4 regions of the Aquitalea sp. USM4 genome follow, and region 3 is predicted to be linked to each of the others. Evidence: predicted binding sites of a transcription regulator. Region 3 holds the regulator's gene; each other region holds the start of a gene.
The links. The regulator FNR, encoded in region 3, switches genes on or off when oxygen is low (the NO sensors DNR and NnrR bind a similar motif). The targets are predictions, from matches to a motif close to TTGATNNNNATCAA.
Positions count from the first base shown of each region.

Region 1: the regulator FNR is predicted to act here: its motif matches at 1,657-1,670, upstream of DKK66_RS19430 (universal stress protein).
Region 2: the regulator FNR is predicted to act here: its motif matches at 3,721-3,734, upstream of DKK66_RS00820 (4-hydroxyproline epimerase).
Region 4: the regulator FNR is predicted to act here: its motif matches at 3,013-3,026, upstream of DKK66_RS09895 (peptidase U32 family protein).

Region 1 covers NZ_CP029539.1:4,224,032-4,230,023, reverse strand. Annotated here, with positions in the region: gene DKK66_RS19445 (MoxR family ATPase) at 1-645, opposite strand, end outside; gene DKK66_RS19440 (TerB family tellurite resistance protein) at 758-1,171, opposite strand; gene DKK66_RS19435 (thioesterase family protein) at 1,189-1,614, opposite strand; gene DKK66_RS19430 (universal stress protein) at 1,734-2,183, shown strand; gene DKK66_RS19425 (DNA-binding transcriptional regulator) at 2,291-2,614, opposite strand; RNA gene ffs (signal recognition particle sRNA small type) at 2,888-2,986, opposite strand; gene argE (acetylornithine deacetylase) at 3,155-4,336, shown strand; gene DKK66_RS19410 (sodium-dependent transporter) at 4,460-5,848, shown strand.
Region 2 covers NZ_CP029539.1:176,452-182,443, forward strand. Annotated here, with positions in the region: gene DKK66_RS00810 (aldehyde dehydrogenase (NADP(+))) at 1-1,546, opposite strand, end outside; gene DKK66_RS00815 (dihydrodipicolinate synthase family protein) at 1,614-2,561, opposite strand; gene DKK66_RS00820 (4-hydroxyproline epimerase) at 2,620-3,546, opposite strand; gene DKK66_RS00825 (AraC family transcriptional regulator) at 3,854-4,657, shown strand; gene DKK66_RS00830 (heavy metal translocating P-type ATPase) at 4,671-5,992, opposite strand, start outside.
Region 3 covers NZ_CP029539.1:2,289,682-2,295,673, forward strand. Annotated here, with positions in the region: gene DKK66_RS10660 (DHA2 family efflux MFS transporter permease subunit) at 1-454, shown strand, start outside; gene DKK66_RS10665 (inositol monophosphatase family protein) at 528-1,319, opposite strand; gene DKK66_RS10670 (RNA methyltransferase) at 1,461-2,225, shown strand; gene DKK66_RS10675 (DUF1853 family protein) at 2,203-3,135, shown strand; gene DKK66_RS10680 (flavodoxin family protein) at 3,132-3,590, shown strand; gene fnr (fumarate/nitrate reduction transcriptional regulator Fnr) at 3,717-4,463, opposite strand; gene hemN (oxygen-independent coproporphyrinogen III oxidase) at 4,576-5,982, shown strand.
Region 4 covers NZ_CP029539.1:2,110,152-2,116,143, reverse strand. Annotated here, with positions in the region: gene recC (exodeoxyribonuclease V subunit gamma) at 1-2,466, opposite strand, end outside; gene DKK66_RS09900 (SirB2 family protein) at 2,545-2,943, shown strand; gene DKK66_RS09895 (peptidase U32 family protein) at 3,087-4,103, shown strand; gene DKK66_RS09890 (U32 family peptidase) at 4,158-5,087, shown strand; gene DKK66_RS09885 (SCP2 domain-containing protein) at 5,074-5,508, shown strand; gene DKK66_RS09880 (LysR family transcriptional regulator) at 5,580-5,992, opposite strand, start outside.

The sequences.
Region 1 (5,992 bases), 1.9 Mb from region 3:
TTCACGGATGGCAAAAAAGACTTCCAGTGCCTGGCTGACCAGCTGCTGTTGCAGGCCGGGGTAGTGCACGTCCACGATGGTCTGCATGGTGGCCGGATCGGGAAAACGGATGTAATGGAAGAAGCAGCGGCGCAGGAAAGCGTCTGGCAGTTCCTTCTCGTTATTGGAAGTAATGATGATGATGGGCCGCTGACGGGCACGAACAAATTGCTGCGTCTCGTGCACAAAAAACTCCATCTGGTCCAGTTCGCGCAGCAAGTCGTTGGGGAATTCGATGTCCGCCTTGTCAATTTCATCAATCAGCAACACCGGTGCCGTATCCGCCTCGAAGGCCTGCCATAGCTGCCCCTTGATGATGTAATTACTGATGTCATGAACCTTGGCATCGCCCAGCTGGGAGTCACGCAGGCGGGATACCGCATCGTATTCGTATAGCCCGTGCTGGGCTTTGGTACTGGATTTGATCGGCCAGACAATCAGCTGCCGGCCCAGGCTGGCGGCAATTTCTTCGGCCAACATGGTCTTGCCAGTACCCGGCTCGCCTTTAACCAGCAAAGGGCGTTGCAGCGTGATGGCAGCATTGACCGCCATCATCAGGTCGTCGGTGGCAACGTATTGATCGCTGCCGGTAAAGCGGGTTTGCATATGGGTTAGCGCCTTGTTGTTATCAATGACAAAGCCGCCAGGACGGGCCGGGCGGCTTGCGCAATGCTTTAGCACGGATGCCGGGCCTCGTACCCGGTTGCCGCCTCAGGGTTCAGCGCACGAATTGGCGTTCCAGGTCGTCCAGGCTGATGTTCCATTCTTTCATCATGTGGCGCAGCAAGACAATTTCCGGGTCGCTGATGGTGCCGTCCGATTTGCTGATATCCATGGCCAGCACACAGGTCAGGATGCGTTTGGCCGGATTGGTCACCTCGGCCAGCATGGTTTCGATCCGGTCGGTATCCAGCAGGTGAATGGTGCCGTCCTGCTCCGCTTCGTCGGAAATGTCGTCACAGTAGTCTGTCAGAACCTGGGCAAATTGCTTGCGCGACAGGCCGATCAGGTCGTAGACGTTGACTTTTTCCAGCAGGTCCAGCTCGCGCGGGTCCATGTTGCCATCGGAAATCATGAACATGGCCAGCAAACGGGCAATGGCCTCGGGGCTGTTAATCGGGTATGGACGCATCACGAGATTCCTTGTTGTTATTGATGAAGCCTTGCCGCAAAGGCTGCGGGCATGGCTGCGACCTGACGAGTCTGGTAATCGAAGAATACGATGCCTGTCTTCAATCTTGCCACTTCTTTGCCATTGTTGCCATCTGTCGCCTGATAGACGATGTCCAGCCCGTACTTGTTGAGATCGGCGGTGCCGAGATTGAACACCAGTTGGTCGCCGTGAAATGCTTCGGCACGGTACATGACGGCTGCATCGGCCATGATGATGCCAACGCCCTCGACATCCAGCTCGCTGTAGCCCATGCTTTTCAACCAGCGCAGTCGCACCTCGTGCGCCAGGCGCAAAATGGCATCATTGGCCATATGGCCACCGTAGTTGATGTCGCCGATGCGCACATCCACGCTGGTCTGGAAGATGAACTGCTCGGGAAGGGCAATCTTGATGCGTGCCATGATTTCACCTGAATAAAATGACATTCAGTCTAATCGACTGTCTTAATCTGTATCAACAGCAAGCCGGGGTGGTTTGCTAGACTGAATGCATGGCTGCCAACACACACAAGGAGAGGCTTATGTACCAACGCATTTTCGTGCCGGTGGATGATAGTGATACGTCCAACCTGGCATTGGCTGAAGCATGCCGACTTGCCAAGAGCATGGGTAGCACCCTTCGTCTGGTGCATGTGGTTGATCTGGCGCAGTTTGGCTGGGGCGGTACGGAGTTCCTGGATGCTGCCGAGCTGCAAAAGTCCATCAAGCAGGCCGGTGAGCAAGTGCTGGGACAGGCACAGGCACAGGCAGTGGCTGCCGGGCTGACTCCTGAAGTCAAGATCCTGGAGAGCTGGGGTGACAAGATTGCATCAGTGCTGATTGATGATGCCAATACCTGGGGTGCTGATCTGGTGGTGATGGGTACCCATGGCTGGAGCGGCTTGATGCATATCCTGATGGGTAGTGTTGCCGAAGGCTTGCTCAAGCAGGCAGATGTGCCGGTCCTGCTGGTACGTAATGCCGGTGAATGAGCATGTTTGCCAGACCGCTATGTGCCACTGCATAGCGGTTTGCTCATGAAAAAAGCAGCCGTTGAACCAGATGGTTTGACGGCTGCTTTTTTTGGGTGGCGGGAATATCAGCCAGCGGTTGCTTCGCTGCTGTCTTCCTGCGCTTCCATCTTGGCACGTACGGCCTTGCGCAGGCTCTTGTACAGGTCAGGGTGGGTTTCTTTCAGATACTCGACAATTTCGAAGTCTTCGCGACGTACCTTGGACAGTTCGATCTGCTCGACATGAACCAGACGTAGCAGTTCGCGAACCGGTTTGGGCATGTTGCGGCCGCTTTCGTAACGGGAGCCGCCGGACTGTGTTACGCCGATGCGACTCCAGAACTCTTGCTGGTTCAGGCCCAGCTTGCGGCGGATTTCACGCGGATTGGTGATTTTTTCAAAGAGTTTCATGGGTTGTTCCTCTTAAAAGGCTAACAGTATTGTATTGAATTATTGTTTTGGCTTAGGACACTGCCCTATGTCCTAAAAATAGCAAAGAAAATCCATAAGGAATAATGTGATTTGAAAAAAATCATAAAGTTCCGTCATGGATTACATGCGCATGAATGATATGTTAGCGTATTCTTATCTAGAAATACAACGGAATGTCATCCACCTGGCACGAAAATGGTAGTTACATGTCGTAAACATGTATATAGATGATGGTAGAACCAAAGAGGGGAGGGTGGCGAGCCTGACCCTCGGCACTTGCACTAAGTAACTATGGCTGCTTCCTTCCGGACCTGACCAGGTTTGCTACCGTACAATGCGAGGAGACCCGCCGCAGAAGAGTGCGAATAATAGCGGGTTTCGGCATGCTTGCCAAGAGTGCTGTAGAAAAAGGCTATCCGGCTGGGGGGCAGGCAGCCTTTTTATTGGCAGGCATATTGCCTGAGTAGCCGCTCTGGGGGCAGACTCCGCCTATGTTTTGCCTTGTTACAGGACTGCCTCATGTCTTCCTCCTATCTTTCCCTGCTGCAAACACTGGTGGGCTTTGACACCACCAGCCGTCATTCCAATCTCGCACTGATCCGTTGGGTGGAGCAGTATCTGCAGGCTTACGGCCTGAGCAGCCAGCTGACCTTGAATGATGATGGCAGCAAGGCCAACCTGTTTGCCCGGATAGGTGCGGCAGACCTGCCGGTTCTGTTGCTGTCCGGTCATACCGATGTGGTGCCGGTGGACGGGCAGGCGTGGACTTCACCGCCGTTCACCCTTACCGACAAGGGAGACGGGCGTTGGTATGGGCGTGGTGCGTGCGATATGAAGGGTTTCATTGCCTGCGTACTGGCGCATGTGCCGGAGTGGGTGAGGCTTGCAGCAGAGGGAAGCCTGCAGCAGGGCATCGGTATTGCCTTGTCTTATGACGAGGAAGTGGGCTGCTTGGGCGTGCCACGCCTGATTGATGCCTTGTTACAGGAGCAGGTGCCGCTGGCCGGTTGCATCATTGGCGAGCCGACTTCAATGCGTCCCGTGGTGGCGCACAAGGGCATTGCCCATTACCACTGCCATGTACAGGGGCGGGCTGCGCATTCCTCGCTCACACCGCAAGGGGTGAATGCCATTGAATATGCCGCCAGGCTGATTACCCATGTCCGTCGTCTGGCCGACACCGAGGCGTCGTTTGGTCATCACCAGCCATTGTATGATGTGCCGTTTACCACCTTGCAAACCGGCACCATTTCCGGCGGTACGGCCAACAACATCGTGCCCAAGGATTGCGAATTCACCTTCGAGTGCCGCTGGCTGCCAGGGGATGATCCGCAGCGCTTTGTCGATTCGGTGCGTGACTATGCTGACAATCTGTTGCTCGAAATGCGCCAGGTGGCCCCGGAAGCGGAAATCTCCATTGAGCCGCGCGTATATTGCCCGGCATTCGAGGCTACACCGCAAAGTGAAGTGCTGCACTATGTGGAAAAGCTGTGCGCTTGTCAGGGTGGTGACGGTGTGGCGTATACCACGGAAGCTGGTGTTTTCCATGCGGCCGGCATCCCTTGTGTCGTGCTGGGACCAGGTTCGATCGAGCAGGCACATCGCCCGGATGAATTTATTGAGGAGAGTCAACTGGCTGCCTGTTTTGATTGGCTGGCACGGCTCACTGCCGAGTTGTGTCGCGTGCAGGGTGGTGACTGACAAATAATTTTGCATGGTCTGGAAAATCACTTCAGAATCGCCGCTCCGGTGACCCCGGAACTCGTGTAATCCGTTCAGGTTATCGCTTGAACGGGTTTGAATTTTGTCGTGATGAGAGACCAAATGAAACAGGACAGCAGATCCTCGGCGTCCGCAGGTGCCAGCAAGGCACGTGACGGATTTACCTCCAGTTTTGGCGTACTGGCCGCCACGCTCGGCTCGGCGGTCGGGCTGGGTAATATCTGGAAATTTCCCTATCTGACCGGGACCAATGGCGGTGCCGGTTTTCTGATCGTTTATGTGTGTGCCACCTTGCTGGTGGGTTTGCCGGTGATGATTTCCGAAATCATGCTGGGGCGCCGTGCCAAGTCCGATGCAGTCACGGCACTGAAAAAACTGGCACCTGCCGGCCAGCCGTGGTGGCTGATCAGTGCCTTTGGCGTGTTGTCGGCCTTCCTGATCATGGCCTTTTATTCCGAAGTGGCGGCCTGGGTGTTTGCCTATGTGTTCAAGGCGATTGGCGGTGGCATTCTGTCCAGCGATCCGAAAGTCACCTCGGCGGCTTTTGGCAGCCTGATTGCCGACCCGGTGCAGTCGCTGCTGTGGCAATGGCTGGTGCTGGCGCTGATTGGCGGTATCTTGCTGATGGGGGTGGCCAAGGGGATTGAGGCTGTCACCAAGAAGCTGATGCCCATCCTGTTCTTGCTGCTGCTGGTGATTGGTGTGCGCAGCCTGATGCTGCCTGGTGCCATGCAGGGCATCAGTTTCCTGTTTGCCCCGGATTTCTCCAAGATTACTGCAGCAGTGGTGTTGACTGCGGTTGGCCTGGCATTTTTCAAGTTGTCCATCGGCATGGGTACCATGATGACCTATGGCAGCTATTTCCGTGACGATCAGAATATTCCTGCCACCACCTTGCGCGTGATGTGTGCCGACCTGTTTGTGTCCATGCTGGCTGGTATTGCCATTTTCCCGGCAGTGTTTGCCTTTGGCTTCAAGCCGGAAGCCGGGCCGTCGCTGCTGTTCATCACCATTCCTGCCGTGTTTGCTAGCATGCCGATGGGCCAGCTGTTCATGGTGGCCTTCTTTATATTGGCTGCCATCGCCTCGACGGGTGCCATGTTGTCCATCCTGGAAGTGCCGGTATCAGTGTTGAGCGAGCGTTTTGGCATCAGCCGTCCCAAGGCAACGGTGCTGAACCTGCTGGTGCTGGCACTGTTTGGCGCAAGCTGTGCCTTGTCCAACAGCACCATGGCTGACTTCAAGCTGTTTGGCATGACCATGTTCGACCTGTTCGACTTTGTCACATCCAATATCCTGATGCCGCTGGGTGGTATCTTCCTTTGCCTGTTTGTCGGCTGGGTATGGGGTTTTGACCGTTTGAAGGCGGCCTTGTCCAATGAAGGCCAGTTGCACAACGAGGCGCTGGTGCGGGTACTGCTGGTGGTGGTGCGCTTTGTTTCGCCGCTGCTGATTCTGGTGGTGATGCTCAAGGGGCTGAAGCTGTTCTGAGTTCCCGGTAGCGTGGTTGCTTGAACAGAAGGGTCATCCGGATTGGATGGCCCTTTTTGTTTTCATGGAAAGCTATCAAATGGTTTTGCGTATTATTAAATCAAATTACGAATGGTGATTTAACTGGATTTTAATAATAAGACA
Region 2 (5,992 bases), 2.1 Mb from region 3:
GGCGCGGCAAGCCCTGCGGATTCTCATGTTTCAGGGCGGTCGGCAGCAGTGCATCCGGCAGGTCCTGATAGCACACCGGGCGCAGGAAGCGCTGGATGGCCGCCGTGCCCACCGAGGTGGAGCGCACATCCGATGTGGCCGGGAACGGCCCGCCATGCACCATGGCGTCACATACTTCCACCCCGGTAGGCCAGCCGTTGACCAGAATGCGGCCAGCCTTGCGCTCCAGCACCGGCAACAGGCTGCGGGCCAGCGCGATATCGTCGTCATCCAGTTGCAGCGTGGCCGTCAGCTGGCCTTCCAGCGCCTCGGCCAGTTGCAGGCGTTCTGCCTCATCACGGCATTGCACGATCAGCGCGGCAGCGCCGAACACCTCGGCCTGCAAGGCCGGATTGGCCAGGTATTCTGCTGCACTTGCCCGCAGCAGCTGTGGCTGGCACTGGTTGGGACCGGTGGGCAACACACCCTTGGCCACGGTACTGGCGTGGCGGGACAGACTGTCCACTCCGTCCTGATACGCCGCCCGGATGCCGGGTGTGAGCATGGTTTGCGCCGCACTGTGTTGCAGCAAATCAGCCGCGCTGGCGACAAACGCCTCCAGCGCCGGCCCTTGTACCGCCACCAAGAGGCCGGGGTTGGTACAGAACTGCCCTGCGCCCAGCGTCAGCGAGCCGACAAAGCCCTGTGCCAGCGCATCCCCACGGGCCTGCAAGGCAGCAGGCAGCAGGAACACCGGGTTGGTGGAGCTCATCTCTGCATATACCGGAATCGGCTCTACACGCTGCTGTGCGGTCTGACACAGGGCCAGCCCACCGGCACGCGAGCCGGTAAAGCCCACCGCCTTGATGCGCGCATCGTTCACCAATGCCTGCCCTACTTCGCGGCCACTGCCAAACAGCAGGGCGAATACCCCGGCGGGCAAGCCGCACTCTTCCAGCGCCCGCACAATGGCCTGGCCCACCAGTTCGCTGGTGCCGGGATGGGCGCTGTGCGCCTTGACGATGACCGGGCATCCGGCCGCCAGTGCCGAGGCGGTGTCCCCCCCGGCCACCGAGAAGGCCAGCGGAAAGTTGCTGGCCCCGAATACGGCCACCGGCCCCAGCGGGATCTGGCGCTGGCGCAAGTCGGCACGCGGCAGCGGCTGGCGCGCAGGCTGGGCCTGATCGACCCGCACATCCAGCCATTCACCAGCCCGTACGGTACGGGCAAACATGCGCAGCTGGCCGCAGGTGCGGGCCCGCTCGCCCTGCAAACGGGCCTGCGGCAAACCGGTTTCCAGCATGGCGCGTTCAATCAGCGCATCGCCCAGCGCTTCGATTTCCCCGGCAATGGTTTGCAGCAACTGCGCCCGCTGTGCCGGCGTGGTTTCGCGGTAGGCATCAAACGCGGCCCATGCCAGCGCGCACGCCTGCTCCACCTGTGCCTGATCGCCCCCGGCATAGCCCGGTTGCAGTGTCTGTCCGCTGGACGGGTTGATGGCATGCAGCGCTTCACGCCTACCGCTGACGGATTGCCCGCCAATCAGCATCTTGCCTGTCAGATTCATGAGATTTCCTGCTTGAAGTAAAAGCCCGGCCACGCGACAGGCGTGGCACGGCTGCTCAGGGTCTGGCTCAGGCCACATTCAGCCCGGCCGACCAGTCGCGATACCAGTTGCGGAACAGCGTGTACTGGGTTTCGGCATAACGGCGCTGGGCTTCGGTCAGAACATCGGTTTCGTTGAAGTGCAGGCTGTATTCGGTATCCCCGTTCAGCACCATCAGGTACTTGTAATACAGCACCAGATCGCAGCCTTCATCGAAGGAGGACAGCACCGCCAGCGCGGATTCCAGCTCGCGCGCCTGACGACGGGCCACTGCGTCGCCCTTGGCAGCGGCCTTGCTCAGCGCAACCAGATGCAGCACCTCGCGCGGCAGCGCATTGCCGATGCCGGTAATGGCACCGGTAGCATTGCAATTGACAAAGCCATGCACCACCTGGGTGTCCACCCCCACCATCAGCGTGACCTGATCATCCTGCGAGGTGATGTGCTCGGCGGCGTAGCGCATGTCGGCAGCACCACCGAATTCCTTGAAGCCGATCAGGTTGGGATAGCTGCGGCGCAGTTCGAAGAACAGATCGGCACGGGTGGCAAAGCCGTAGTAAGGGCTGTTGTAGATGACTGCAGGCAAATTGGGCGCAGCGGCGAGGATGGCGGAAAAGTGGGCCTTTTGCGCGGTCGGGGACGCGCCACGCGACAGCACGCGCGGAATCACCATCAGGCCATGTGCGCCAACACGGGCGGCATGGGCGGCATGGGATACCGCCTCGCGGGTGTTCACCGCACCGGTGCCGACAATGGTAGGCACGCCGGCGGCCACCAGCCGGGCCACGCCTTCCTGACGCTCGGCTTCGGTCAGGAGCGGCCAGTCGCCCATCGAGCCGCAATACACCACCGCGCTCATGCCGGCGGCAATCAGCTCGCGGCCCTTTGCCACCAGCGCGTCAAAGTCCGGCTTGCGCTCGGCGGTACACGGGGTCATCAGGGCCGGGATGCAGCCGGTGAAAATGTTGTCGCTCATTGTTTTGCTCCTTGCAGCTTGTATGTGTGTATGGGGTGTTGTCTGTGCAGCGCGGGGCTCAGATGCCCCAGGCGAAAGGGTCTTGCGGGTCGATCAGCAGGGTGCTGCTGGCAGTGACGAAGGCGCGGCCGGTAATGAAGGGGCGGATGAAATCGCCCTCACGCTGGTAATGGCCGATGAACTGGCTGCCGGTGATGCCGGCCTGTACCCAGCTTTCGCCTTCGGCCAGCTTGCCGTCGGCAGCCAGGCAGGCCAGCTTGGCGCTGGTGCCGGTGCCGCAGGGCGAGCGGTCGTACGCCTTGCCCGGGCACATCACGAAATTGCGGCTGTCGGCGCTGGCATCGTCGGCAAACAGCTCCACGTGGTCGATCAGCGCGCCATCGGCCCCGGTGATGCCCTGTGCTTCCAGCGCTTGCAACATGGCCCAGGTGAAGGCGGTGAGTGCCTCGACATTGGCCATGTCCAGCACCATGCCGTGTTCGGACACCAGGAAGAACCAGTTGCCACCCCAGGCAATGTCACCGTGAAACACGCCGTAGCCGGGCACGTTCACCGCCACCTGCTGGCGATAACGGTAAGCCGGTACATTGCCCAGCGTCACCGCACCATCCTCATGCAGGGTGGCGCTGACCTGTCCCACCGGGGTGTCGATCTTGTGCACGCCCGGTGCAATCAGGCCCTGGTAATGCAGCGAGGCAATCAGGCCGATGGTGCCGTGGCCGCACATGCCCAGATACCCGGTGTTGTTGAAGAAGATCACCCCGCAAGTGGCGTCCGGCGACACTGGCGGGCAATACAGCGCACCCACCAGTACCTCGCTGCCACGCGGCTCCAGCAAACAGGCGCGGCGCCATTGGTCGTGCTGCTGGCGCAATGCGTCGCGCTGATCGGCCATGCTGCCACCGCCGATATCGGGAAAACCGCGCATCACCAGCCGGGTGGGTTCGCCGCCGGTGTGGGAATCGATGATGTGTATCTCTTGCATAAGCTTGTCCATTCGGTAAGACCTTGAATGACGGTCGGCAGGAATGCACCCTTGGCATGTCCTGTGAAAACCCGATGCAGCAATACCATGCAGGGTATTGATTCCATTGCATCTTCACGCCGAACTCGTCTTCGTCAGCACCTGCATAGAATGGCGTTATTGCTGCCGGGAATCTTGATGCTTATCATCAGCGACAATGACGAAATCAGCACAATTGCTGTTTTTGCAGCACAATGGGCAAGACAGGACTGTGCCGCCATGCCCGGTGACAGACCGGACAAGCGCACAAGACAAGGAGGGGAAAACCATGACAGGGGAACTGCTGGACAGCATTGCCAACTGGCAGCAACAAACGCGTCCGGACAGCCTGGACAGTCTGCTGGGCGCACTGGGACCGCTGCTGCCGGTACTGAACCTGATCCCCAATGCCGCCATCTTCATCAAGGACGCACAGGCCCGCTATCTGCTGGCCAACCAGACACTGGTGGAACGCTGCGGGCTGAAAAGCCTGCAACCCTTGCTGGGCAAGACCAGCGCCGAGGTGTTTCCCTCGCAGCTGGGGCCGGGCTATACCGCGCAGGACATCAAGGTGTTGAAGGACGGGCTGGTACTGGAAAGCCAGCTGGAACTGCATTTGTTCAACAGCCGGGAGCCGGGCTGGTGCCTGACTTACAAATGGCCGCTATACAGTGCGGCGGGCGACATCATCGGGCTGATCGGCATCTCGCTGGATTTGCAGGCCGCCAGCAAGACCCACCCCGCCTACACCCGGCTGGTGGCGGTGGACGAGTTCATCCGCAGCCACTTCAGCCGTTCCATCAGCATGGACGAGCTGACCGCCATCGCCGGCGTCTCCCCCGCCCAGCTGGAACGCTACTGCAAGAAAGTGTTTCACCTGACCCCGCGCCAGATGATTCACAAGGCCAGGCTGGAACATGCCCACCGCCTGCTGCACGGTGACATGGCCATCACCGATGTAGCACTGCACTGCGGCTACACCGACCACAGCGCTTTCAGCCGCCAGTTCAAGGCGCTGACCGGCTTTACCCCGCGCCAGTACCGCCAGCAACTGCATGGCCAGGACAGCAGTCGCTCCCCCGCCCCCCTGTGAGGGATGCGAGCGTTCAGCTCATGCTCTGGTACAGCTCGTCTTCCTGGGCAAAATGCAGCTGCAAAATGGTGTCCAGGCTGTACAGGGTGCGTTGCAACTCCTGTAATTCCAGCTGCGAAGCAGGCACCGGCAAGGCCGCTATCTGCATGGTCAGGCGGCGCGACTGGCGGAATATTTCCTGATGACTGCGACTGAGTGCGGCCAGCGGGTCCTCGCCGCCCAACAGCCGCGCCATGGCCGGGTAAAGCTGCCCTTCTTCCTTTTGCTCATGCGGTAGCAGGCGCTCGTGCAGCAGGGTTTGCAGCTGGTCCAGTTCAGCCCGCAACTGGCTGTGCTCCAGTTGCGGAACGGCGCGTGCCAGTGCTGCCAGTTGCTGCAACAGCGGGTTGAGCAGCGCATGCTCCTCGTTCAGTTGCGCCACGGTTTCCACCGTCAGTTTCTGCTGCTGGCCCAGACCGGCAGGTGGCGACAGGGCACGCAGCGCATTCACGATCACCGCCACATCGATCAGCTCTTGCAACACCGCACCGTATACCGGTGGCAGCCAGCCCAGCGCGGCGGCCAGCATGGCCAGCAGCGAAAGACCCATGCCGGCCACCGCCGACTGGCGGGCAATCGCCATGCTGCGCTGGGCCACCATCACCGTTTCGGCCAGCCGGTCCAGCCGGTCGTTGAGTAACACCACCCCAGCACTTTCCGCCGCAGCTGCAGCCCCTTGCGCGCCCATCGCCACGCCGACATCGGCCGCACGCAAGGCGGGGGCATCGTTGACGCCATCCCCCACCATCAGCGTGACACCGCGCGCTCTGGCCTGATGGATGTGAGCCAGCTTGTCTTGCGGTTGCAAACCGGCAAACACTTCGTCCACGCCAATGCCGTGGCCAATCGCCTCGGCCACATCCTGCCGGTCACCGGACAGCATGGCGATATGGCTGACACCGCAGCGCTTGAGCATGCGCAGCGCACGCGGGGTTTCCAGCCGCAAGCGGTCGGCCAGTTCCAGCGCACCCAGCAATACGCCATCGCGGGCAACATACACCACGCTGGCCCCTTCCATATCCAGCCTTGCCTGCAAGGACTGCGCCCAGGGCGACAAGGACGGCAGCTGGCTGCTGACATAAGCCAGGCTGCCCAGCACCACGCGCCGGCCTTCCAGCTCGCCGCTCAGCCCGGCACCGGCCACCTCGTTCACCGCCGTCGGCAACGGCAGCTTGCCCAGGCCGCGTTCATGCGCCGCCTGCACCACTGCGGTGGCCATTACATGGTTGGACATCTGGTCCAGCGCGGCGGCCAGCCGCAATACATCGTCGGTTGCTGCGCCATCCGGCACATGAA
Region 3 (5,992 bases):
CTGGCCGGTGCTGTTGCAGGGCTTTGGGCTGGGCATGATTTATGTGCCGTTGTCGGCCATGGCCATGTCCACCTTGCCTGCACGGCTGTCGGCCGAGGCCGCTGGGCTGTTCAGCCTGTTGCGCACCATGGGCTCCTCGGTGGGGATTGCCATTGTCAGTACCGCCTATTCGCGCGGCGAGCAGTCAGCCTGGAATGCCTTGAGCGGTTTTTTCAGTGCCGACAATCCCTGGTTGCAGGACTATCTGGCGCGCATGGGCAAGACGGTGGTGGATGGCACAAGCGCCACCCAGCTGGCGGCAGAGTTGCAACGCCAGGCGCTGATGGTATCCATCGTCGATGTGTACTGGCTGATTACCTACAGCTTTCTGGCCATGCTGCCCTTGCTGTTGTTGCTCCGGCCGCGCAAGGCTGCTGCGGATGCACCTGCGGTGGAAGTGGTGATGCACGAATAGCCGCCAGCGAGCGGCAAATAAAAAAACGGCAACCCTGGGGTTGCCGTTTTTGCTGCCTGCACCGAGGCAATGATTACTTGTTCAGGTGCGGCGCGATGGTCGCCAGCAGTTGGGCCAGCACCTTGGGGTTGGCGGCCACGATGTCGCCGGATTCCATCCATTCCTGTTCGCCGCTCAGGTCGGTGACGATGCCACCGGCTTCCTGCACGATCAGGCTGCCCGCAGCGATGTCCCACGGCTTCAGGTTCATTTCCCAGAAACCGTCCACGCGGCCACAGGCGACATTGCACAGGTCGAGCGAGGCAGCGCCTTCGCGACGTACGCCGGCAGTCTTGCCCAGTACATCCTTGAGCATGCCCAGATACTGGTCGATATAGCTTTGGTCGGATACCGGGAAACCGGTGGCGATCACGCATTCATTCATCATGAAGCGCTTGGAAACACGGATGCGGCGGTCGTTGAGGAAAGCGCCAACACCACGCGAGGCGGTAAACAGATCGTTACGACTAGGGTCGTACACCACGGCCTGCTGCACCTGGCCCTTGTGCGCCAGTGCAATGGAGATAGCGTATTGCTGATGGCCATGCAGGAAGTTGGTGGTGCCGTCGATGGGGTCGATGATCCACTCGTATTCGGAGGAGCCCACGCCTTTGGCGCCGGACTCTTCTGCTAGAATGGCGTGCTTGGGATACGCCTCGAGAATCATGTCCACGATGGCCTGTTCGGCAGCGCGGTCCACGTCGGTCACAAAGTCATTGTGCTTTTTCTTCTCTACACGAATGGTATCGAGGTTAAGCGACGCACGCTGGATTACACTGCCAGCACGGCGGGCGGCTTTAACCGCGATATTGAGCATCGGATGCATTGACGGCCTCTAGAACGGATAGCAGATGTCAGCCAACATGGCTCGACATCTGACAGTAACAATCTGGGTTAAGGAACAAAAAAAGCCGGCGCGAGCGCGCGGGCTTTTTGATATGCCCGCCATTTTAATGTGAAACTGCTGATGAATAAACCCCAAGTACCTGATTTTCTGAAAAACATTCGCATCGTGTTGGCTCGGCCCAACCATCCGGGCAATATCGGTTCGGCCGCACGGGCGATGAAAACCATGGGGCTGACCCGCCTGTATCTGGTTGAACCCAAAGTGTTTCCCAGCGATGAAGCCAATGCCCTGGCCTCCGGTGCCGTGGATGTGCTGGAGAGCGCCACCGTGGTGGCGAGCCTCAGTGAGGCGCTCAGCGACGTCACCGTGGCCTGCGCGCTCACCAGCCGCCGCCGCGAACTCACCACGCCACTTTCCACCCCGCGCGAAACCACGCCGGAACTGGTGGCGCGCGCGCGCGATGGCGAACAGGTGGCGCTGGTGTTCGGCAATGAAACCTTCGGCCTGTCGATTGAAGAAGTGGAGCAGTGCAACCGGCTGGTTACCATTCCGGGCAACCCGGATTACTTCTCGCTCAACCTGGCCATGGCGGTGCAGGTGATGACTTACGAGCTGTTCAGCCATACCGGCGTTGATGTGGAATACCTGCGTCCGGAAAGCGAAACCGCCAGCCTGGGCGAGGTGGAAGGCTTCTGCCAGCATCTGGACCAGACCATGGACGCCATCGGCTACTACCGCCGCCGTAACAGCGAGCGACTGATGCGCCGCATGCGCGCGCTGTTCAACCGTTCCGGCATGCTGCGCGACGAGGTGGACATCCTGCGTGGCCTGATGAAGCAGATCCAGCGCGTGGCAGACGGCCATGAGCACGGCGGCGAATCCTGATCGCGGTTTTTATCTGCCTTACACGCAGCCTGCGCTGCGTGATCTGGCTTTCTTGCTGACCGCCCCTGCTCCCTGGGATAGCGGCTGCAATCTTTCGCCACAACGCCTGCTGGGCCCGGATGGCCCGGCCTTGCTGGCCGCGCTGGAGCAAGACCCGGCACCGCTCTATGCCTGGCTGGCCGACCAGCCCTGTCGCCGTCTGGGCCACTATGCCGAGCGCTTGCTGGCTTTCTGGTTTCACCTCGCGCCCCATATCGAGCTGGTGGCCGCCAATCTGCCGCTACGGGACGCCAGCGGCCGCACCATTGGCGAATTTGATTTCCTGATCCGGCTGGATGGCGAACCACTGCACGTGGAAACCGCCAGCAAATTCTATCTGCAACTGGGCGAGGGGCCGGACAGTCTGGTAGGCCCCAGTCTGCGCGATGCCTGGCTGCTGAAGGCGGGTAAATTGCAGGCGCAGTTGCAGCTGTCCCGCCACCCCCTGGCCCGGCGCGTGTTGCCGCCAGACTTTGTGGCCTGCGCCAGTCAGGCCCGGCTGGCCGGCTGGTTTTTCTATTCCCGACCGTCCCGCCCCATGCCGCCACTGGCTGCGGATCAGCTGCAAGGCTGGTTCAGCCCGCTATTGCAGCCCTGGCCCAGTAGCAGCCCGGCATCACGCTGGATGTGGCTGCCACGCTTGAACTGGCTGGCTCCGGCCCGCGTGGCCGAAGCCGAAGTGCGTGAACAGCACAGCCTGCGCCAGGAATTGCGCCAGGCCGTGGTGCCGCAACTGGTGGCCGAGCTGTTGCCGCTGGGCGATGGCTACTGGGAGGAGGTGGCGCGCGGTTTCGTGGTGCCGCCAGGCTGGCCCGAAGCAACGCGCCTGCAGGCATTGATGGCCACGCTGCCAGGGAGTCCCGCCGCATGAAGCGCTTGCTGTTGTTGTATGCCAGCCAGACCGGCCGCACCTTGCAGCTGGTTGATGCCGTGCGCGCCAGCGTAGCGCAGCTGGCCGATGACCTGCAGTTCAACTGCCTGCCCGCCGAGCAGGCCACACTGGATGATTTGCTGACAACAGACGGCATCGTGCTGGCAACGCCGGAGAATTTTGGCTATATGGCGGGCAAGATGAAGGATTTCTTTGACCGCACCTTCTACCCCGCGCAGGGCCGTACCGAGGGGCTGGCCTGCCTCTTGCTGGTGTCCGCCGGTAACGATGGCATGGGGGCTGTGCACGCCATGCGGCGCATCATCGCCGGCTATGGCTGGCACGAAGTGCTGCCCGCCGTGGTGGTACGCGGCGAGCCGGACGCCGCGCAGCTGGCTGAAGTGGCGGAACGGGCCGAGCAACTGGTGGCCGGCATGCTGATCGGGCGCTGGTAATACCTTGCCCGGAAGAGTTAGTGCTTGCGGAGAATGGCGCGCCTGCCCGGATGGGCGGAAGATGCAAAAAGGGCGGTAAGGCGCATTGCGCCCACCGCCCGGATGGCTGTTACCGTGCCTGTTGGCTTACACGCCGTTGGCGTGGGTACAACCGGAGATCAGGTCCTTGAGTGCATCGGCCTTGATCAGCTGGATGTGCTTGTGGTCCACGCTCAACCAGCCTTGCTGCTGGAACTTGGACAGCGTACGGCTGACAGTTTCCAGTTTCAGGCCGAGGAAGCTTCCGATTTCCTCGCGGCTCATGCGCAGGATGAAATCGTTGGCGGCAAAGCCGCGGGTGGACAGACGCTGTGACAGGTTCAGCAGGAAGGCAGCCAGACGTTCTTCTGCCTTCATGTTGCCCAGGAGCAGCATGACGTTCTGGTCACGCACGATTTCGCGGCTCATCAGCCGGAAAAAGTGGTGTTGCAGGCTGGGAATGTCGCGCCCCAGGCTTTCCATGCGGTTGAAGGGCAGTTCGCAGACTTCGCTGTCTTCCAGGGCAATGGCGTCGCAGCCATGCACATTGGACGAGATGCCATCCAGGCCCATGAGTTCGCCGGACATCAGAAAGCCGGTGACTTGTTCACGACCGTCCTGGCTTGCCACGCTGGTCTTGAAGAAACCGGTGCGCACGGCAAACAGCGACTTGAAGGCTTCGCCACTGCGGAACAGGTATTCACCGCGCTTGAGGCGGCGGCTCTGACGGATAACTGCATCCAGCTGCGTCATTTCGTCGCGGTTCAACCCGATGGGCAGGCAGAGTTCGCGCAGACTGCAGTTGGAGCAGGACACCTTCAGTGCGTGCAGAGTGTGTTGGTGTTGGTCTGACATCGCGTGTTTTGTACAACCCTGTAAAGAAGCTTGACCCTTGTCAAAGCGGAATTCGCACGTTTTCCGCAAATTTACCAGTCCACCTGACGTTTGACTATCAATACCCGACGACATGCACACCACCCATCCGTTTTCGCCTACCCACTGTGAGTTCGACCGAGCATTGATCGAACGTCTTGATGGTTCCGGCCCAAGATACACTTCTTACCCGACCGCAGACCGGTTTACCCCGGCGTTTGGCGAGAAGGACTATAAAAGCTGGCTGATGCAGCGCCATCTGGGCATGCATCAGAACGCTATCTCATTGTACGTACACATACCGTTCTGTAACACGGTTTGTTATTACTGCGGCTGTAACAAGATCATCACCAAGGACAAGAGCCGTGCCGACCGCTACCTCGATTACCTGGAAAAGGAAATCAAGCTGGTTGCCGCCTCGCTTGGCTGCCGGGAAAAGCTGATCCAGCTGCACTTTGGCGGCGGTACGCCAACCTTCCTGTCCGACGAGCAGCTGGACCGCCTGATGACCATGTTGCGTGCCCACTTCGAATTTTTGCCGGAGGGAGAATATTCCATCGAGATCGACCCGCGCAAGGTGGGTCGTGAAACCGTGCATCATCTGGCGCGACTGGGCTTCAACCGCATGAGCGTGGGCATTCAGGACTTTGACCCGCAGGTGCAAGCCGCGGTGAACCGGGTGCAAAGCGAGGAGGAAACGCTGGAAGTGATCGAGGCTGCGCGCGAGGCGGGCTTCAAGTCGGTCAGTGTGGACCTGATCTACGGCCTGCCGCTGCAAACCCGCGAGTCGCTCAAACGCACGCTGGACAAGGTGATTGCCATTGGCCCGGACCGCCTGGCGCTGTACAACTATGCCCATTTGCCCACCGTGTTCATGCCGCAACGGCGCATCAACGAGGCGGACCTGCCAGCCGCCAGCACCAAGCTGGACATCCTGCAGGACGCGGTAAAGAGCCTGGCGGATGCAGGCTATGTATTCATTGGCATGGACCACTTTGCCAAGCCGGAAGATGACCTGGCCATTGCCTTGCGCCAAGCCCGCCTGCAGCGCAATTTCCAGGGCTATTCCACTCATGCCGACTGCGACATGATCGGCCTTGGCGTGTCGTCCATCGGCAAGGTTGGCCCCTGTTACAGCCAGAACGAGAAGGACCTGGACAGCTATTACGCCGCGCTGGACGAAGGCCGGCTGCCGGTAATGCGCGGCATGGTGCTGGATCAGGACGACATCCTGCGTCGCGGCATCATCCAGGCGCTGATGTGCCGCTTCTCCCTGTCGGTGGAAGCCATCGAGCAGGTGCACGGCATCAATTTCGCCGAGTATTTTGCTGCCGAGCTGCCAGCCATCCGCGAGTACCACAAGCTGGGCCTGCTGACCTTTGATGGCGATTTCCTGATGGTGGAGCCCAAGGGGCGTTTCCTGATCCGCAATATCGCCATGCTGTTCGACCGCCATTTGCGTGAACGGGAAACCAAGGCACGTTATTCCAAGACCATCTGATGGTTTTGTT
Region 4 (5,992 bases), 180 kb from region 3:
GGTGCGGCTGGCATCGCGGTCCACGCTGAAGGGTTCGCGTACCGGCAGTTCTTCTTCCTGTCCTTGCAAGCGGATGGACAGCCGCTCGGCCAGCCAGGCGCGCGGCGGGTTCTTCCAGAAGCGGATGAAGTCATTGACGTGAACCACCGCAAGCGACTGCAAGGGTGGCAGCACGCAGGCAAAGGGCTGCGGCTGGGCTGGCGGTGCCGCCAGTGCGGCAGCATAGCTCGGGTCGAAACTGGCAAGCTGGGGATTGCTACCGTCGTAGCAGCGCGGCGAGAACGGTTGCAAGGGATGTCGCACCAGCAGTTGTGCCGCAGCGGCTTCGCCACACATGGCCTTGAAGCAGTCCAGCAATTCGGCAATCAGCGCCGAGGGCGGCAGCGGCTCGTTATTGCGGGCAGACAGGCCGACATAGGACAGATACAGCCGCTGGCGGGCCGACAGGATGGCTTCCAGAAACAGGTAGCGGTCGTCAAAGCGGCGTGAACGGTCGCCCCGGCGCGGATGACGCGCCACCAGGTCGAAGCTGACCGGGCGCTCGTCACGCGGATATGCCCCGTCATTCATGCCGATCAGGCACAGCACCTTGAAGGGAATGGAACGCATCGGCACCATGGCGCAAAAGGTGACGCCACCGGACAAAAAGCCCAGCGGCGAGGCCATGGTGAGCTTGCGTTGCAGCCAGTCGCGCAATACCGGCAGGCTGAAGGCCTGGGTGAAACCGGCCATGGCGGCATCGTCCACCAGTTCCTGCAGCGCATCGCGCACCACACCCAGCGCGGCTTCGCCTTCGTCATCCACGGCAAACAGCCGGTCAATGCCTTCCAGCAGACGCAGCGCCCAGTCGGCGGCATTGGCTGGCGTGGCCCAGCTGACCGCCAATTCATCCAGCACGGCATAACAGTTGGCAAAACGGGCCAGCACCTCGGCCAGTTGCCCGCCCGCGCCACCCTGCGGCAGCAGGTTGGCAAACAGGCCGCTGTCATCCCCGGCCATGGCCGGTGGCAGGATGCTGCCCAACAGCAGGCGGTCCAGCCCCCAGCGCCAGGTAAACAGCGGGTCGGCCGGCAGGCCCAGTGCCGCCTTGTGCGCGGCATCCCGGCCCCAGCGGATGCCGCTCTGCCGCACCCAGTCCTGGATGAAGGGCAGGTCTTCGGCTTGCAGGCCAAAGCGTTGCAACAGCGCCGGGCTGTCCAGCAAAGCCAATACCTGATCGGCAGCAAAGCGGGAATCCAGCAACTGCAACAGCGTGCCGATGGCGGCCAGCAAGGGTTCTTCCCGCTCCACCTGCCGGTCGGCAATGGCATAGGGCAGGCTGGGCGCATCGTCGCGCTTGCCAAACACCGCGTCGATATACGGTGCATAGCTGTTGATATCGGGGGTGAGCACGGCAATGTCGGCGCTGCTGAGCGAGGGGTCTTCCGCCAGCATGGCCAGCAGGCGGTCTTTCAGTACTTCCAGTTCGCGCATCGGACCGTGGGTGGCATGCAGCTCCACCGAGCCGTCATCCGCCGCCAGCCACTGGCCATCCTCGCCCGGCATCTGCAATTGCAGGATGTCGCGCTGCAAGCGCGCCAGCAGGCTGTCACCGGCCGGTTCGGCAAACAAGGGCCGGGCGTCCAGCTCGGCATCAGCGGCAATCAGCTCGAAAAAGTCGCGCCCCTGCTTGCCCAGCGAGGCCAGCAGCGGGTGGCCTTCGGTGGCGAACAGATCACCCTTTTCCCGCAGCTTGAGCTTGCGCCGGTTATCGACAATATCGCCCCAGTAAGCTTCGCAGGGGTTGAGGGTGAACAGGCAGACATCGGTCAGTTCGGCCAGCCGCTTGATCAGCGCCAGATACATCGGTGCCAGGCTGGCAATGCCGAACAGGGTGATGCGCTCCGGCAGGTGTTCCGGCCGCAAGGCGGCAAAGAATTCATCCAGCATGCGTACGCGGTGACGGGCCGGGTCCTGTGCTGCCAGTTGCTGCCACAGCGCGGCCTGCCAGGCTTCGTCATCGCCCAGATCCAGCCGTTCTCCGGCTTCCCAGGCGCGGATCCAGTCCGGGCGGAACACCAGGTACTGGTCGAAAATATCAGCCACCTTGCCAGCCAGCTCGAACGCAGCGGCCTCGCCACCGGCGGCATAGCGCTGCAAGGGGGCAAACACCTCGCCTTGCAGGGTGGGCAGCAGTTCCATCAGCCGCCAGCTCAGCACTTCCGGGCTGAACGATGACTTGCGTGGCAAGCCGGGAATGGCCTTTTGCATCAGCCGCCAGGCAAAGGCAGCGGGCAAGACAAAGTCGGTATTGGCGGCAATGCCGCATTGCTGCGCCAGGTCCAGCGTCATCCAGCGCCCCATGCCCCGGCTTTGCACGATCACCGTTTCGGCGGCAAACGGGTCGCTCAGCGGCTGTGCCTGCAACATGGCGGCATAAAGCTGGCCCAATTGCTCCAGGCGATTGGACTGATAGAGAAAAAGCATGGTCGGGAACGCTGATGAAACGAAGGCTTCAGTGTACCATCAGCCTTTGGCCCTCATCACCCCATGCAGAAGGCATAAATGGCAGACGCAGGCATGAACACTTACCAGATTCTCAAACACGCCCACATGGGCATGGCCTATCTCACCATCACCCTGTTCGCGCTGCGTGGCGGGCTGATGCTGGCCGACAAACAGCAAATCCTGGCCAGCAAGCTGCTGCGCATCCTGCCGCATGTGATTGATACCGCGCTGCTGGCACTGGGCATCACCCTGGTGGTGGTGGGCGGCTGGCCGCTGCTGCAAACGCCATGGCTGCTGGCCAAGATAGCCGGCCTGCTGGCTTATGTGGCGCTGGGTACCATTGCGCTGAAGCGCGGCCGCACCAAGCAGATACGCAGCATCGCCCTGCTCTGTGCGCTGCTGGTGGTGGCGTATATCGTGCTGGTGGCCAAGACCAAACTGGTGCTGCCGTTCTGACCCGGACTCCAGGATGAGGGATGGCCTGTGCCATCCCGGCCACGCCCAGCCCCACACCATCCCGGCGACTTGACCCAGAACAAGTCCCGCGCTGCAACGCTCTGCTAATGTCTGGCGGTTTCAATTGCCGACATTTTGCCATCATGCCTGCCACACGCCCCCTGCCGGAGCTGGTTTGTCCGGCGGGCAGCCTGCCTGCCCTCAAGGCAGCCGTGGATAACGGTGCCGACACCGTCTACCTCGGCCTGAAAAACGATACCAATGCCCGTAACTTTGCCGGGCTGAATTTTGACGACCGTACCGCCCGCGAAGGCATCCACTACGCGCACCAGCATGGCCGCAAGGTGCTGCTGGCCATCAACACCTATGCCCAGGGCGGCGACATCAGCCGCTGGCATCGCGCCATCGACGAAGGTGCGGCACTGGGCGTGGACGCCATCATCCTGGCCGACATCGGCCTGATGAAATACGCGCGCGACCGTTACCCGGACCTGCGCCTGCACATGTCGGTGCAAAGCTCCGCCACCAATTACGAAGCCATCAAGCTGGCCCAGGACATGTTCGACATCCGCCGAGCTGTCCTGCCGCGCGTGCTGACGCTGGATCAGGTCAAGCAGGTGATTGACCACACCAATGTGGAAATCGAGGTATTCGGCTTTGGCAGCCTGTGCGTGATGGTGGAAGGCCGCTGCCTGCTGTCCAGCTATGCCACCGGCGAATCACCCAACAGCCATGGCGTGTGCTCGCCAGCCAAGTTCGTGCGCTGGGAACATGGCCAGCAAGCACTGGGAGCAAGGCTGAACGGCATCCTGATCGACGAATACCAGCAGGGCGAACCGGCGGGCTACCCCACCTTGTGCAAAGGGCGCTTTGAAGTGGAAGGCGATACCTACTACGCACTGGAAGAACCCACCAGCCTGAACGTGATGAGCATGCTGCCGCAGATCATCGACATCGGCGTGGCGGCCATCAAGGTGGAAGGCCGCCAGCGCAGCCCGGCCTACGTGGCCCAGGTCACCCGCACGCTGCGCGAGGCGCTGGATGCCGCAGGCCGGGACAAGCAGCGCTTTGCCGTCAAGCCCGCCTGGACCCAGGCCCTGTCCAAGCTGGCGGAAGGCCAGCAGCAGACGCTGGGTGCCTACAACCGGCCCTGGAAATGACATACCGTGTGCCGGCGGGCAAGCTGCCTTGCCGGCCTCACAAGCAGGCCTGATATGAAAAAATTGCAACTGACACTGGGCCCGGTACTGTTTTACTGGTCCCGCGACGATATCCTGCGCTTTTACAGCGAGGCCGCCGACTGGCCGCTGGAAACCATTTATCTGGGCGAGGCGGTCTGCTCGCGCCGCCAGCAATTGCGCGGCCAGGACTGGATCAGCCTGGGACGCGAACTGGCCCAGAGCGGACGCCAGGTGGTGCTGTCCAGCCAGGCGCTGATCGAAAGCGAATCCGACTTGCGCCGCCTGCGCAAGCTGGTGGAAAACGGCGAACTGCAGCTGGAAGCCAATGATCTGGGCGCAGCCCGGCTGGCGCAGCAACAAGGCCAGCCCTTTGTTGCCGGTCATCACCTGAATATCTACAACGCCGACACCCTGGCGCTGATCCGCTCACTGGGCGCGCGGCGCTGGATTCCGCCGGTGGAAATGGACCGCGACACCCTGTCTGCTGTACTGGGTCAGGCGGCGTTCAATGGCGTACAGATCGAAACCGAGCTGTTTGCCTGGGGCAGGCTGCCACTGGCACTGTCCGCGCGCTGCTTCACCGCGCGGCATTACAACCTGTCCAAGGACGACTGCCAGTTCCGCTGCATGGAGCACCCGGACGGCCTGCGCCTGAACACGCGCGAACAACAGGCCTTCCTCACCATCAACGGCATCCAGACCATGTCCGACGGCTGCCAGTCCCTGCTGCCACACCTGGCCGACATCAGCGCCATGGGCATTACCGCCCTGCGCATCAGCCCGCAGTGGCAACACACGGCCCAGGTAGTACAGGGCTACCAGCAGGCTGTTGCTGCCATCGAATCACGCACTACCGGCGAAGTGGACCTCAGCCCGTATTCCGACAGCCTGCTGGTGGACGGTTACTGGCGCGGCAGTGCCGGCATCAGCGCCATAGGAGAAACCAGCCATGCACATTCCTGACCTGACCCTGCCGGCAAAGCTGGCCAGCATACTGGGCAAACTGCCCAGCACACCGCCCTGCTGGGCGCTGGTCACCACGCTCAATCAACTGAAAAAGCGCGACATCCTGCCGGTAGACATGAGCCTGCTGGCCGGGCACAGCTTTGAAGTCCATATTCTGGATGCCGACATGCGCCTGCGCTTCACCGCAGACGACGCGCGTTTCAGCGTGGACAGCACCCCGTCAGAACCCGACCTGCGCCTGGCGGCCAACCTGGCCGACTTTGCCCGCATGATGCTGCGCGAAGAAGACCCGGACACCCTGTTCTTCAACCGCAAACTGGTGATTGAAGGGGATACCGAGCTGGGGCTGATCGTGAAGAACCTGCTGGACAGCGTGGACTGGAGCGCCACACCGCTGCAACGCTTCATGGCCGTGTAAACGGGTCTGACAGACAAACAGCAAAAAGCCCGGCACATGCCGGGCTTTGTTTATTGGCAAACAGACTGGCATCAGCCCATGAGCTGCGCTGCCGCCTTGCGTTTGGCGGACAAATCCAGCCCCGGCAGATCCGCCATGATATCCGGATGATCGGCCAGCTTCTCCACCACAAAGTCCACAAAGACGCGGGTACGCGGCGCGATGTGGTCGCGATGCGGGAAGCAGATGTAAATGGAACGCTCCAGCGACACCACATCGGTCAGTACCGGCTCCAGCTCGCCACTGCGAATCAGGTGCACCACCTCGTGCCCCGGCAGCTGTGCCACACCCATGCCCAGACGTGCCAGCTCACACACGGCTTCCATCTCGTTCAGGGTATACGTGCCGGTCACTTCCAGCGGAATACGCTCGCCGCGGCGGTCGAATTCCCACTTGTACAAACGGCCGGAGGTAGGAAACTGGAAGTTGATGCAATCGTGGTTGC